DNA from 2 places in the Streptomyces sp. NPDC042102 genome. Region 2 is predicted to be linked to the other one. Evidence: riboswitches for the same ligand, from Rfam matches in the RefSeq annotation. Region 2 holds a riboswitch; the other holds the start of a gene.
What was found. A riboswitch is a leader RNA that binds a small molecule or an ion and turns the genes downstream of it on or off. The one in region 2 is predicted to bind S-adenosylmethionine.
Positions count from the first base shown of each region.

Region 1: another riboswitch for S-adenosylmethionine. It lies ahead of thrC (threonine synthase); the one in region 2 lies ahead of ACZ6KO_RS09710 (aminotransferase class V-fold PLP-dependent enzyme).

Region 1 is NZ_JBVJDL010000013.1:23,657-28,785, reverse strand. Features, by position in the region: gene ACZ6KO_RS31050 (alpha,alpha-trehalose-phosphate synthase (UDP-forming)) at 1-841, opposite strand, end outside; gene ACZ6KO_RS31045 (glucosyl-3-phosphoglycerate synthase) at 999-2,024, opposite strand; SAM riboswitch class I at 2,189-2,344, shown strand; gene thrC (threonine synthase) at 2,338-3,642, shown strand; gene ACZ6KO_RS31035 (MoaD/ThiS family protein) at 3,688-3,966, shown strand; gene ACZ6KO_RS31030 (cold-shock protein) at 4,350-4,556, shown strand; gene groL (chaperonin GroEL) at 4,878-5,129, shown strand, end outside.
Region 2 is NZ_JBVJDL010000002.1:364,988-370,116, reverse strand. Features, by position in the region: gene trpD (anthranilate phosphoribosyltransferase) at 15-1,079, shown strand; SAM riboswitch class IV at 1,176-1,292, shown strand; gene ACZ6KO_RS09710 (aminotransferase class V-fold PLP-dependent enzyme) at 1,553-2,941, shown strand; gene ACZ6KO_RS09705 (Lrp/AsnC family transcriptional regulator) at 3,218-3,499, opposite strand; gene ACZ6KO_RS09700 (rhomboid family intramembrane serine protease) at 3,496-4,197, opposite strand; gene ACZ6KO_RS09695 (hypothetical protein) at 4,359-4,598, shown strand; gene ACZ6KO_RS09690 (NYN domain-containing protein) at 4,644-5,129, shown strand, end outside.

The DNA of each region.
Region 1 (5,129 bases), on a different contig from region 2:
CCCGCAGGGCCGCCAGGTGCTCGTCGACCTCCGGCCGGCCGGCCAGCGCCCGCAGGTCCTCGCCGTCCACACCCAGCGGGTACGCCACCACGTCCGCCCGCTTGTGGCGCGGCGCCGAGCGCCGCACCTGCGTGACGTACCGCTCCTGCGGGCCGGCCGAGAAGTGCGGATCGGCGATCCCGGTGGCGTCCTCCAGGTGGCACGCGGCCAGGAACCGGTTCGCCCATCCCCAGGTGTGGAAACCGACGACGTCCGCGCCGAGCATGCCCCACAGCAGTTCGGCGCGGATCTCGTCGGGCAGGACGTCCAGCTGGTCGGCCGAGGCCCACGGGGTGTGCGAGAAGTGGCCGATCCGCAGGTCGGGGCGCAGGGTGCGGAGCTGGTTGGGGACCAGGGCCAGGTGGTAGTCCTGCACGAGCACGGTCGCGCCCTCGGCCGCCTCCTCGGCCAGCGCCTCGGCGAAGGCCCGGTTGTAGGCGACGTAGGAGTCCCACCGGTGCCGGAAGGCGGTGTCGAAGACCGGCTCGCGCGGAATGTCGAACAGGCCGTGGTGGGTGAACCACAGCACCGAGTTCGCGATGCCGTTGTACGCGTCGTCGTAGACGGCGGGATCGATGTCCAGCATCCGGACGCCTGGTTCGGAAACGCCCCGGCGGACCGCCTCGCGGTCGGCGTCGGAGAGGGCCGCGCAGATCCACAGCGCCTCCGGCTGCTCCGCGAGGGCGGCGGAGAGGCCGGAGACGAGACCGCCGCCGCCGCGCCGGGCGTCGAGGGTGCCGTCGGGGGCGAGGGCGTACGTGAGCGGGCCGCGGTTGGCGGCGACGAGTACCTGGGAAGCCATGCGGCCAACCTAGCCGGGGCCGCTCCCGCTCAAACGTCCGCTCCGCCGCCCGCGCCGCGGCGAGACCAACGCCACTCCCGGCCGGGCCGGCCGGGCGCTGCCGGCCGCGGGGCCACGCGGGCCACGGGTGCCACGGAGCCCGCGACGGCGGCCGCGCTCACGCCACGCGGTGCGGCGCGTACTCCTCGATGTCGAGCATCGGCGGCCGCTCCTGCGTGTCCACCGGGTACGTGTGCGGTACGAAGCCCTCCGGTCCGCGCTCGAACTGCGTCAGCTCCGGCCGTACGGCGGGGTACCCCCGGCGCGGGCCGGGGGAGTGCCCGGGCGGGAGCCGCAGCTGCGCCGTGCGGTAGATCGCGGCCGCCATCCGGCCCAGCGCCAGACCGTCCTGGTGCCGGTGCAGCCGTACGCCCACGTCCACCTGGGCCAGGGCGTCCAGGCCCACCGTGTGCAGGGCGTCGACCAGCAGGCCCAGCTCCACGCCGTAGCCGACCGGGAACGGCAGCCGCTCCAGCAGGGAGCGGCGCACGGCGTACTCGCCGCCCAGCGGCTGGACGAAGCCGGCCAGCCGCGGCCAGTGCAGGTTCAGCAGCGGGCGCGCGACCAGCTCGGTCACCCGGCCGCCCTGCTCCCCCCGGCCGGGGGCCGTGCCGGGAGCCGTGCCGGGGGCGCGCCCGCCGGGTTCCGTGCCGAGCGGGCGGTCGTACATCGCCTTGACGAACTGCACGTCCGGCTCGGTCAGCAGCGGGCCCACGATCCCCGACACGAACACCGACGAGAAGTCGCGCAGGTCGGCGTCGACGAAGCAGACGATGTCGCCGCTCGTCACCAGCAGCGAGCGCCACAGCACCTCGCCCTTGCCCGGCACCGCCGGGATCCGCGGCAGTATCGCGTCGCGGTGCACCACCCGGGCGCCGGCCGCGGCGGCCACCTTCGCGGTGCCGTCGCTCGAGCCCGAGTCGACCACGACCAGCTCGTCCACCAGAGGGAAGGGCAGTGCCTCGATCAGGTCCCGCCGGATCGTCTCCACGATCGCCCCGACCGTGGCCTCCTCGTCCAGCGCGGGCAGCACCACGCTGACCGTCGTCCCGGCTGCCCGTTTCGCGGAAACCAGCTGGTCGAGCGGTCGGTCGGCGGCGGCCCAGGAGCGATCGGCCAGCCAGCGCTCCACCTCTTCCAGCACCTTCAGCACTCCCCGGTGTGATCCATCTCGCGGATCGGACGGCTGTCTCAACGGCCCGACCCTTCAGTTACAGTCTTGAACAACGCGAAGGACCCTCGCACGTCGGGGGCCCTCGCGCATAAACGCCCGGACCCGCGCATGGAGCGCGATGCCCGGTGCCATACCGCTCATCCAGAGGGGCAGAGGGAAACGGCCCGTTGAAGCCCCGGCAACCCTCCAGTCGGTTCTCGCGACTGCGTACGCAACACGCAGCGAGGTCCCCGGCTAGGGAAGGTGCCAAATCCGTCTCGTGGCGAAGTGCGTCACGAGGAAGATGAGGAGAAAGGGCCTCGCCGTCATGGCTGCACAGACTGCCGGAACCACCACCACCGTCGACCTCGGTCCCGCGACCGCGCTCTCCTGTCGCGAATGCGGTACCCGCTTCGAGCTCGGCCCCATCTTCGCCTGCGCCGAATGCTTCGGCCCGCTGGAAGTGGCCTACGAGCTCCCGGCCGGAGACCCCGGGGCGCTGCGCGCCGCGATCGAGGCCGGCCCCAACAACATCTGGCGGTACGCGCCGCTGCTGCCCGTCCCCGCCGACGTGGCCTCCAAGCCGAGCCTGAACCCCGGCTTCACCAAGCTCGTCGACGCCGAGAACCTGGCCAAGGAGCTCGGCGTCACCGGCAAGCTCTACGTCAAGGACGACTCCGGCAACCCGACGCACTCCTTCAAGGACCGCGTCGTGGCCATCGCCGTCGAGGCCGCCCGCGCCTTCGGCTTCACGACCCTGTCCTGCTCCTCCACCGGCAACCTGGCCGGCGCCGTCGGCGCCGCCGCCGCCCGCGCCGGTTTCCGCTCCTGCGTGTTCATCCCGCACGACCTGGAGCAGGGCAAGGTCGTCATGGCCGGGGTCTACGGAGGTGACCTGGTCGGCATCGAGGGCAACTACGACGACGTCAACCGCTTCTGCTCCGAGCTCATCGGCGACCCGCTGGGCGAGGGCTGGGGCTTCGTCAACGTCAACCTGCGGCCGTACTACGGCGAGGGCTCCAAGACCCTCGCGTACGAGATCTGCGAGCAGCTCGGCTGGCGGCTGCCCGACCAGATCGTCGTCCCGATCGCGTCCGGCTCGCAGCTGACGAAGATCGACAAGGGGCTGCAGGAGCTCATCAAGCTGGGCCTGGTCGAGGACAAGCGGTACAAGATCTTCGGCGCCCAGGCCGAGGGCTGCTCCCCGGTGTCCACCGCCTTCAAGGCCGGCCAGGACGTGGTCCGCCCGCAGAAGCCGAACACCATCGCCAAGTCGCTGGCCATCGGCAACCCGGCCGACGGCCCCTACGTCCTGGACATCGCGCGCCGCACCGGCGGCTTCGTCGAGGACGTCACCGACGAGCAGGTGGTCGAGGCCATCAAGATCCTCGCGCGGGCCGAGGGCATCTTCGCGGAGACCGCCGGCGGAGTGACCGTGGGCGTGACGAAGAAGCTCATCGAGAACGGCGTCCTGGACCCGTCGTTGACCACCGTGATCCTGAACACCGGTGACGGCCTCAAGACCCTGGAGGCGGTCGCCGCCGACAGCGGCCAGACCGCCACCATCCGCCCGAGCCTGGACGCGTTCCGCGCCGCCGGCCTGGCCTGATCCCCCTCTCCTCTCTCTCCTGCACCACGGAAAGGCGGTAGCGCCATGAGCGTCAACGTCCGTATCCCCACCATCCTGCGCACGTACACCGGCGGTCAGGCCGAGGTCCCCGCCGAGGGCGCGACCCTGGCCGAGGTCATCGAGTCCCTGGAGAAGAACCACCCGGGCATCGCCGCGCGCGTCCTGGACGACCAGGGCAAACTGCGCCGGTTCGTGAACGTCTACGTCAACGACGACGACGTGCGCTTCGAGGGCGGTCTGCAGACGGTGACGCCGGACGGCGCGGGTGTTTCGATCATCCCCGCCGTGGCCGGGGGCTGCTGACACGCGCACGCATATGAATTGCCCCTTCCGCAAAAGCGGAGGGGGCAATTCTGCTTGCTTGGGCGCGGTAGAGTTGGGGAAGTCCCACGCCCTGTTCTTGCCCGCCGCATATGGCGGCGCCGCGGCATGGTCGACATTGGGTCAATGTGCGCGTGCGGTATGGGGCTTTGGCGCGATATGCCGGGTCCGAGTTGCCCTGGAATATGCCAACTTTTCACTGGATTTCAGCGTATCCGCGTGTCCAGAATTCTCGTCGGAATGACCTGTTGCAGACAGCACTGGTGCAGATACATTCAGCCGCGGTCGAGGCGTTCCGGCGCAAGTTCTGACCCGGGACCGCGAAGTGCGGTCCTGCGCAAGGGCCAGTAATAGGGGAGTTAGGCATGGCTCAGGGCACCGTCAAGTGGTTCAACGCGGAGAAGGGCTACGGCTTCATCGCGGTCGACGGTGGTGCGGATGTGTTCGTCCACTACAGCGCGATCCAGATGGACGGGTACCGCACCCTTGAAGAGGGTCAGCGGGTCGAGTTCGAGATCTCGCAGGGCCAGAAGGGTCCGCAGGCGGACATGGTCAAGCTCGCCATCGGCTAGTCCCGGCGCGATCGACCACCACCGGCAACGTACGAGGGGCCCGCATCCCGGAGGGGGGTGCGGGCCCTTCGCGTGCCCGGACCCCGTCCGCGGGCGCCGCCGTCAGGACCGTGTCCGTTTCCCGGGAGCCGCTTGCACTCGAGGGGGGCGAGTGCTAATCATTGGCGTTAGCACTCTCCGGGTGAGAGTGATAAAGACGAGGACCGGGTCGGTGAGGCCCGCAGGCCCGGTGGGAAGGAACCGCCGGGGCAGGCAGGCCGTCCGTCGCGGGCGCCACACGGTCCGAAGGCAATCCACCCCAGTCCGGGAGGACCACTTCACATGGCCAAGATCATCGCGTTCGACGAGGAGGCCCGGCGCGGTCTCGAGCGCGGCATGAACCAGCTCGCCGACGCCGTCAAGGTCACCCTTGGCCCCAAGGGCCGCAACGTCGTCCTTGAGAAGAAGTGGGGCGCCCCCACGATCACCAACGATGGTGTGTCCATCGCCAAGGAGATCGAGCTGGAGGACCCGTACGAGAAGATCGGCGCCGAGCTGGTCAAGGAAGTCGCCAAGAAGACGGACGACGTCGCC
Region 2 (5,129 bases):
CCCTGGAGCGGACCATGAACGTTGTGACCCCGGCAGGCGGCGACAGCGTGGCGGCCCCTTCCTGGCCGGGCCTCCTGGACGCGCTGCTCGCCGGCCGGAACCTGGCCGTGGACGACACGGCCTGGGCGATGGACAAGATCATGCGCGGTGAGGCGACGGACGCCCAGATCGCCGGTTTCCTGGTGGCCCTGCGGGCCAAGGGGGAGACGGTGGACGAGATCAACGGCCTCGTGCGCACCATGTACGAACACGCCAATCTCATCGAGGTGCCGGGCCGGACGGTGGACATCGTCGGCACCGGCGGCGACGGCGCCAAGACCGTCAACATCTCGACGATGTCGGCCGTCGTGGTCGCCGGTACGGGTGCCAAGGTGGTCAAGCACGGCAACCGGGCCGCCTCCTCGTCGAGCGGGGCCTCGGACGTGCTGGAGAAGCTCGGCGTCAACCTGGACCTGTCCCCCCAGCGGGTCGTGGCGGTCGCCGAGGAAGCCGGCATCACCATGTGCTTCGCCGTGAAGTTCCACCCGGCCCTGCGGCACGTGGCGGCCGCCCGCCGGGAGCTGGGCATCCGCACCACGTTCAACGTCCTGGGCCCGCTGACGAATCCGGCCAAGGTGCGCTCCCAGGCGACGGGTGTCGCCGACCCCCGGATGGCCCCGATCGTCGCGGGCGTGCTGGCCGAGCGCGGCTCCTCGGCGCTGGTCTTCCGCGGTGACGACGGCCTGGACGAGCTGACCACGACGGCGACCTCGCGGGTGTGGTGGGTCCGCGACGGCAAGGTCACCGAGCAGCCCTTCGACCCGCGTGACGTGGGCATCTCCCTGGTCGACGTCTCCGCCCTGGCCGGCGGGGACCCCTCGTACAACGCGGACGTGGCCCGCCGGCTGCTGGCCGGCGAGACGGGCCCGGTGCGCGACGCGGTGCTGCTGAACTCGGCGGCGGCCCTGGTGGCCCTGGACCCGGGCCCGGGCACCCTGGAGGAGCAGCTGCGGGCCGGTATCGAGCGGGCGGCCGAGTCGGTGGACTCGGGCGCGGCCAGGGCGGCCCTGGAGCGCTGGGTGAACGTCAGCAACGCGTAGCCTCCCGACGGCGTGACGGCTCGAAACGGGTGACCCCGGTCCAGCATGCGGACCGGGGTCTTGCCGTTCCGCGTGCGTATGGCAGGATGCTCACCAGGTCACGAGTGACAGCGTCAAGGCCCCGGCTCGCTGTCCGGCAACCCTCCTTCCGTGGCGGGGTGCCCCGGGTGATGACCAGGTCGCAGGCAGCAAGGCCTGCGGCAAGCGCGGATCCCTCGACACCAGGGGTCCTGGTCTCTCGAGGAGCGTTTTCCGTGAGCAAGCGAATGCGATAGGGCGGCTCCCGCCCCTTCTTCCCCCCTCGGATCCGGGCCACTTCGGCGTACCCACGTACCCACTCACCGGTGTACGGACGTGCCCGCTCGACGCCCCCCGTGCTCCGAGGCATCCCGTACCCCGGACGGCCTCCGCGCCGTACCCGCGTACGGGCGATCCGTCGAAGCCATTCAGCCCTGCCGCCGGGAGATTCCGCCATGTCCGCTGCCACCCACGCCACCCACGCCACCGCCGGCACCGGCTGTGCCGAGCCGCTGCCCGTCCTCGGCCGGGACGTCACCGTGCCGCTGGTCACCGGGGGCGAGGTCACGTACGCCGCGCTCGACTACGCCGCCAGCGCCCCCGCCCTCCAGCGGGTCTGGGACGACGTCGCCGGCTACGCCCCGTACTACGGCAGCGTGCACCGGGGGGCCGGCTACCTCTCGCAGCTGTCCACCGACCTGTTCGAGGCCAGCCGCGCCACCGTCGCCGAGTTCCTCGGCTGCCGCTCCACCGACCAGGTGGTCTTCACCCGGTCCACCACGGACTCGCTCAACCTCCTGGCGCGGGCGCTCCCCGCGGGCTGCCGGGTCTTCGTCTTCGAGACCGAGCACCACGCCTCCCTGCTGCCGTGGGGCGACGCGCAGGTCACCTGCCTCGACGCCCCGCGGACCCCGGCGCAGGCCGTCGAGACCCTGGAGCGGGCGCTGGCCGCCCGCACCGCGACAACGGAAGGGGGGTACGGCCCCGCGCTGGTCTGTGTCACCGGTGCCAGCAATGTCACCGGTGAACTGTGGCCCGTCAAGGAGCTCGCCGCCGCGGCGCACGCCCACGGCGCGCGGATCGTCCTGGACGCCGCCCAGCTCGCCCCGCACCACCCGGTCTCGGTGACCGAACTGGACGTGGACTGGGTCGCGTTCTCCGGGCACAAGCTGTACGCGCCCTTCGGCTCCGGCGTCCTGGCCGGCCGCGCCGACTGGCTCCAGCGGGCCGAGCCGTACCTGGCCGGCGGCGGTGCCTCGCGCACGGTCTCGCGCCGTACGGACGGCGGGGTCGACGTGGAGTGGCACACCACCGCGGCCCGCCACGAGGCCGGTTCGCCCAACGTCATCGGCGTCTACTCCATCGCCTCCGCCTGCAAGGCGCTCACCGAGGCCGGCTTCGACTCGCTCGTCGCCCGCGAGGAGCGGCTGATCGCCGCGGTCCGCGCCGGGCTGGCCGAGGTGCCCGAGGTCCGCGTGCTGTCCCTGTTCGGTGACGACGCGCCGCGGGTCGGCGTCATCTCCTTCGTGGTGGACGGCTGGAACAGCTCGCACTTCGCCGCCGCGCTCTCCGCCGAGTACGGCATCGGCGTCCGCGACGGCCTCTTCTGCGCCCACCCCCTGGTGCGCACGCTGCTGGGCGGCGCCCCGCAGGAGCCGGGCGAGTGCGGCGCCCCGGAGGCGGCCCCGGACGGGAGGTCCCTGAACGCCATCCGCGTCAGCTTCGGCGCGGGCACCCCGGACGAGCACGTGGAGCGGTTCGTGGGCGCGGTGAAGGAACTGGTCACGGACGGCGCGAAGTGGCAGTACCGCACGCAGGAGGGCCGCTGCGTCCCCGTCTCCTGACGGACCCTCGCACCGCTCGGCGTACGCTGCGCCGCATGACCTACTGGGATCCGGTACCGACGTTCAGGGAGGCGGTCGGCAGGCCGCTGCCGCAGTGGGCACCGGGGGCCGGCAGAGCTGGTCCGCGACTGGCGGCGCGAGCGCGGCCGGGTGCGGGAGTGGGCCGTGCGGCGCTGCCCGGCGAGAGCCTCCCGGCGCTGTGACGGCCGCGACGGCGGACCCGGGCCCGTCCGTCGGCCGGGCGCCGGGCCGCTGCCGTCCCTCCCCGGCCAGGGGCTACGCGTCGAGGCCGATCGCGAACGCCGCTTCCAGGTCGTGCTGGGAGTACGTACGGAACGCCACGTGCGTGTCGGTGGCCTCCACGCCCGGGATCTTGCTGATGCGGCCCGGGATGATGTCCGCCAGGTTCTCGTGGCGGGCCACGCGCACGAGGGCGATCAGGTCGTACGTACCGGTGACGGAGTAGACCTCACTGACGCTGTCCAGCGCGGCGATCGACTCGGCGATCTCGGGGATGCGGTCCACGCTGGTCTTGATGAGCACGATCGCGGTGATCACGGCTGGCTGTCTCCCTCGGTGGCCGTCGCTGGTCGCTTCACTCTAGTCGTACGCCGGTAGCGCGCCCACGCCCCCAGGAATCCCAGCGAGAACCCCACCACGTGCGCGAGGTACGCCACGCCCGGCCCGCTGCCCGCGCGGTGCGCCGCCAGCCACTGCAGGGCGAACCAGGCCAGCAGCACGAGCCACGCCGGGAAGCGCAGCGGCAGGAAGAGCAGGAACGGGAACAGCGTCGTCACCCGGGCGCGCGGGAAGAGGCAGAGGAAGGCGCCGAGCACCGCCGAGATCGCGCCCGAGGCGCCCACCAGCGTCTCCGGGGAGGCGGCGTGCGCGGCCGCGTACGCCACCAGCGCGAGATAGCCGGTGACCACGTAGAAGCCGAGGAAGACCGTCCGGCCCATCCGCTCCTCCGCCATCGTGCCGAAGACGTAGAGGAAGAGCATGTTGCCCAGCAGGTGCAGCCAGCTGCCGTGGACGAACAGGGCGGTCAGCGGGGTGAGCAGGCTCCGCGCCTCCGGGGGGAAGAGCTCGGCCGGGACCACCCCCCAGCGGCGGAAGTACGCCGTGCCCGAGGCCAGGAGCTGCTCGCCCGTCCCGTAGGAGGGGTTCAGGCCCGAGGCCGGTCCGAGGAGGAAGACCACGCAGCAGGCGGCGATCAGCACGTGGGTCACGGTGACGCCGGCGGGTCTTACGATCATGGGACAGAGCATGGCGCACCGGGCGGAGGCGGTCAGCTCGCCTCGCCGCCGTCCCGGATCCGGGAGGGGCCCCACCCGCCATGCCCGCAGGCCGTAGGGTTACGTGCTGCCACACCATCGAGGTTTTAATTGAACGAGCGACGAAGGAGTGAGGACGGCCGATGACGGTTCCCCTGCCGACCGCCACCACCCGGTGGCGCTGCACCTTGTGCGGCAACCTCACACGGTTCGACGTCACCCGCTCGTCGAAGGTCGTCGAGTACGTCCACCTGGACCTCGCCGGGGAGGCCAAGGTCGAGGAGCGCGAGGTGGTCAATGAGACCATCGAATCGGTGCGCTGCCGCTGGTGCGACGCGGTGGACCGGATCGAACTCGTGGACAGGCCGGGCGCGGACTCCTGACGGAGCCGGCGCCCGAAGGTAAGAAGCTGACGGTAGGGGTGACGGATCGTGGAGCCAGCAAGCGGCGCTGAGCCTGCCGACGCGGCCGGCGACGCCGCCGAGGTGCTCGACCGCCCGCTGCCCGAAGGCGTACGGCGCCGGGTCGTCGCGCTCGTCTCGGAGGCGTTCGGCGGGCTGACCGTCGCCGATCTGCCGGCGCAGCTGCGCCAGTACGCCCGGTTCACCCCCACCCGGCGGGCCAAGTTCGCCGGGAACGCCATGGCCGCCGCCGTGGAGACGGACGCCGTCTTCCGTTCGCGCGTCGCCGAGAAGCTCCGCGAGGCCCAGCCCGACCTCGCCGGGGCCCTGGAGACCGGTGCGCCGCCGGCCGCCGCGGACCCGCTCGACGTGGCGGCCGCCGCGTACGTCCTGCGGCCGGTCGGCTGGGTCAAGCTGGTGGCCGCCGCGGGCGAGGAGGCGCAGCGCGCCGACGCCGAGCGGGTGGGCGAGGAGACCCAGCGCGAGCTGGAGCGGCTGCGCGAGGAGCTGGCC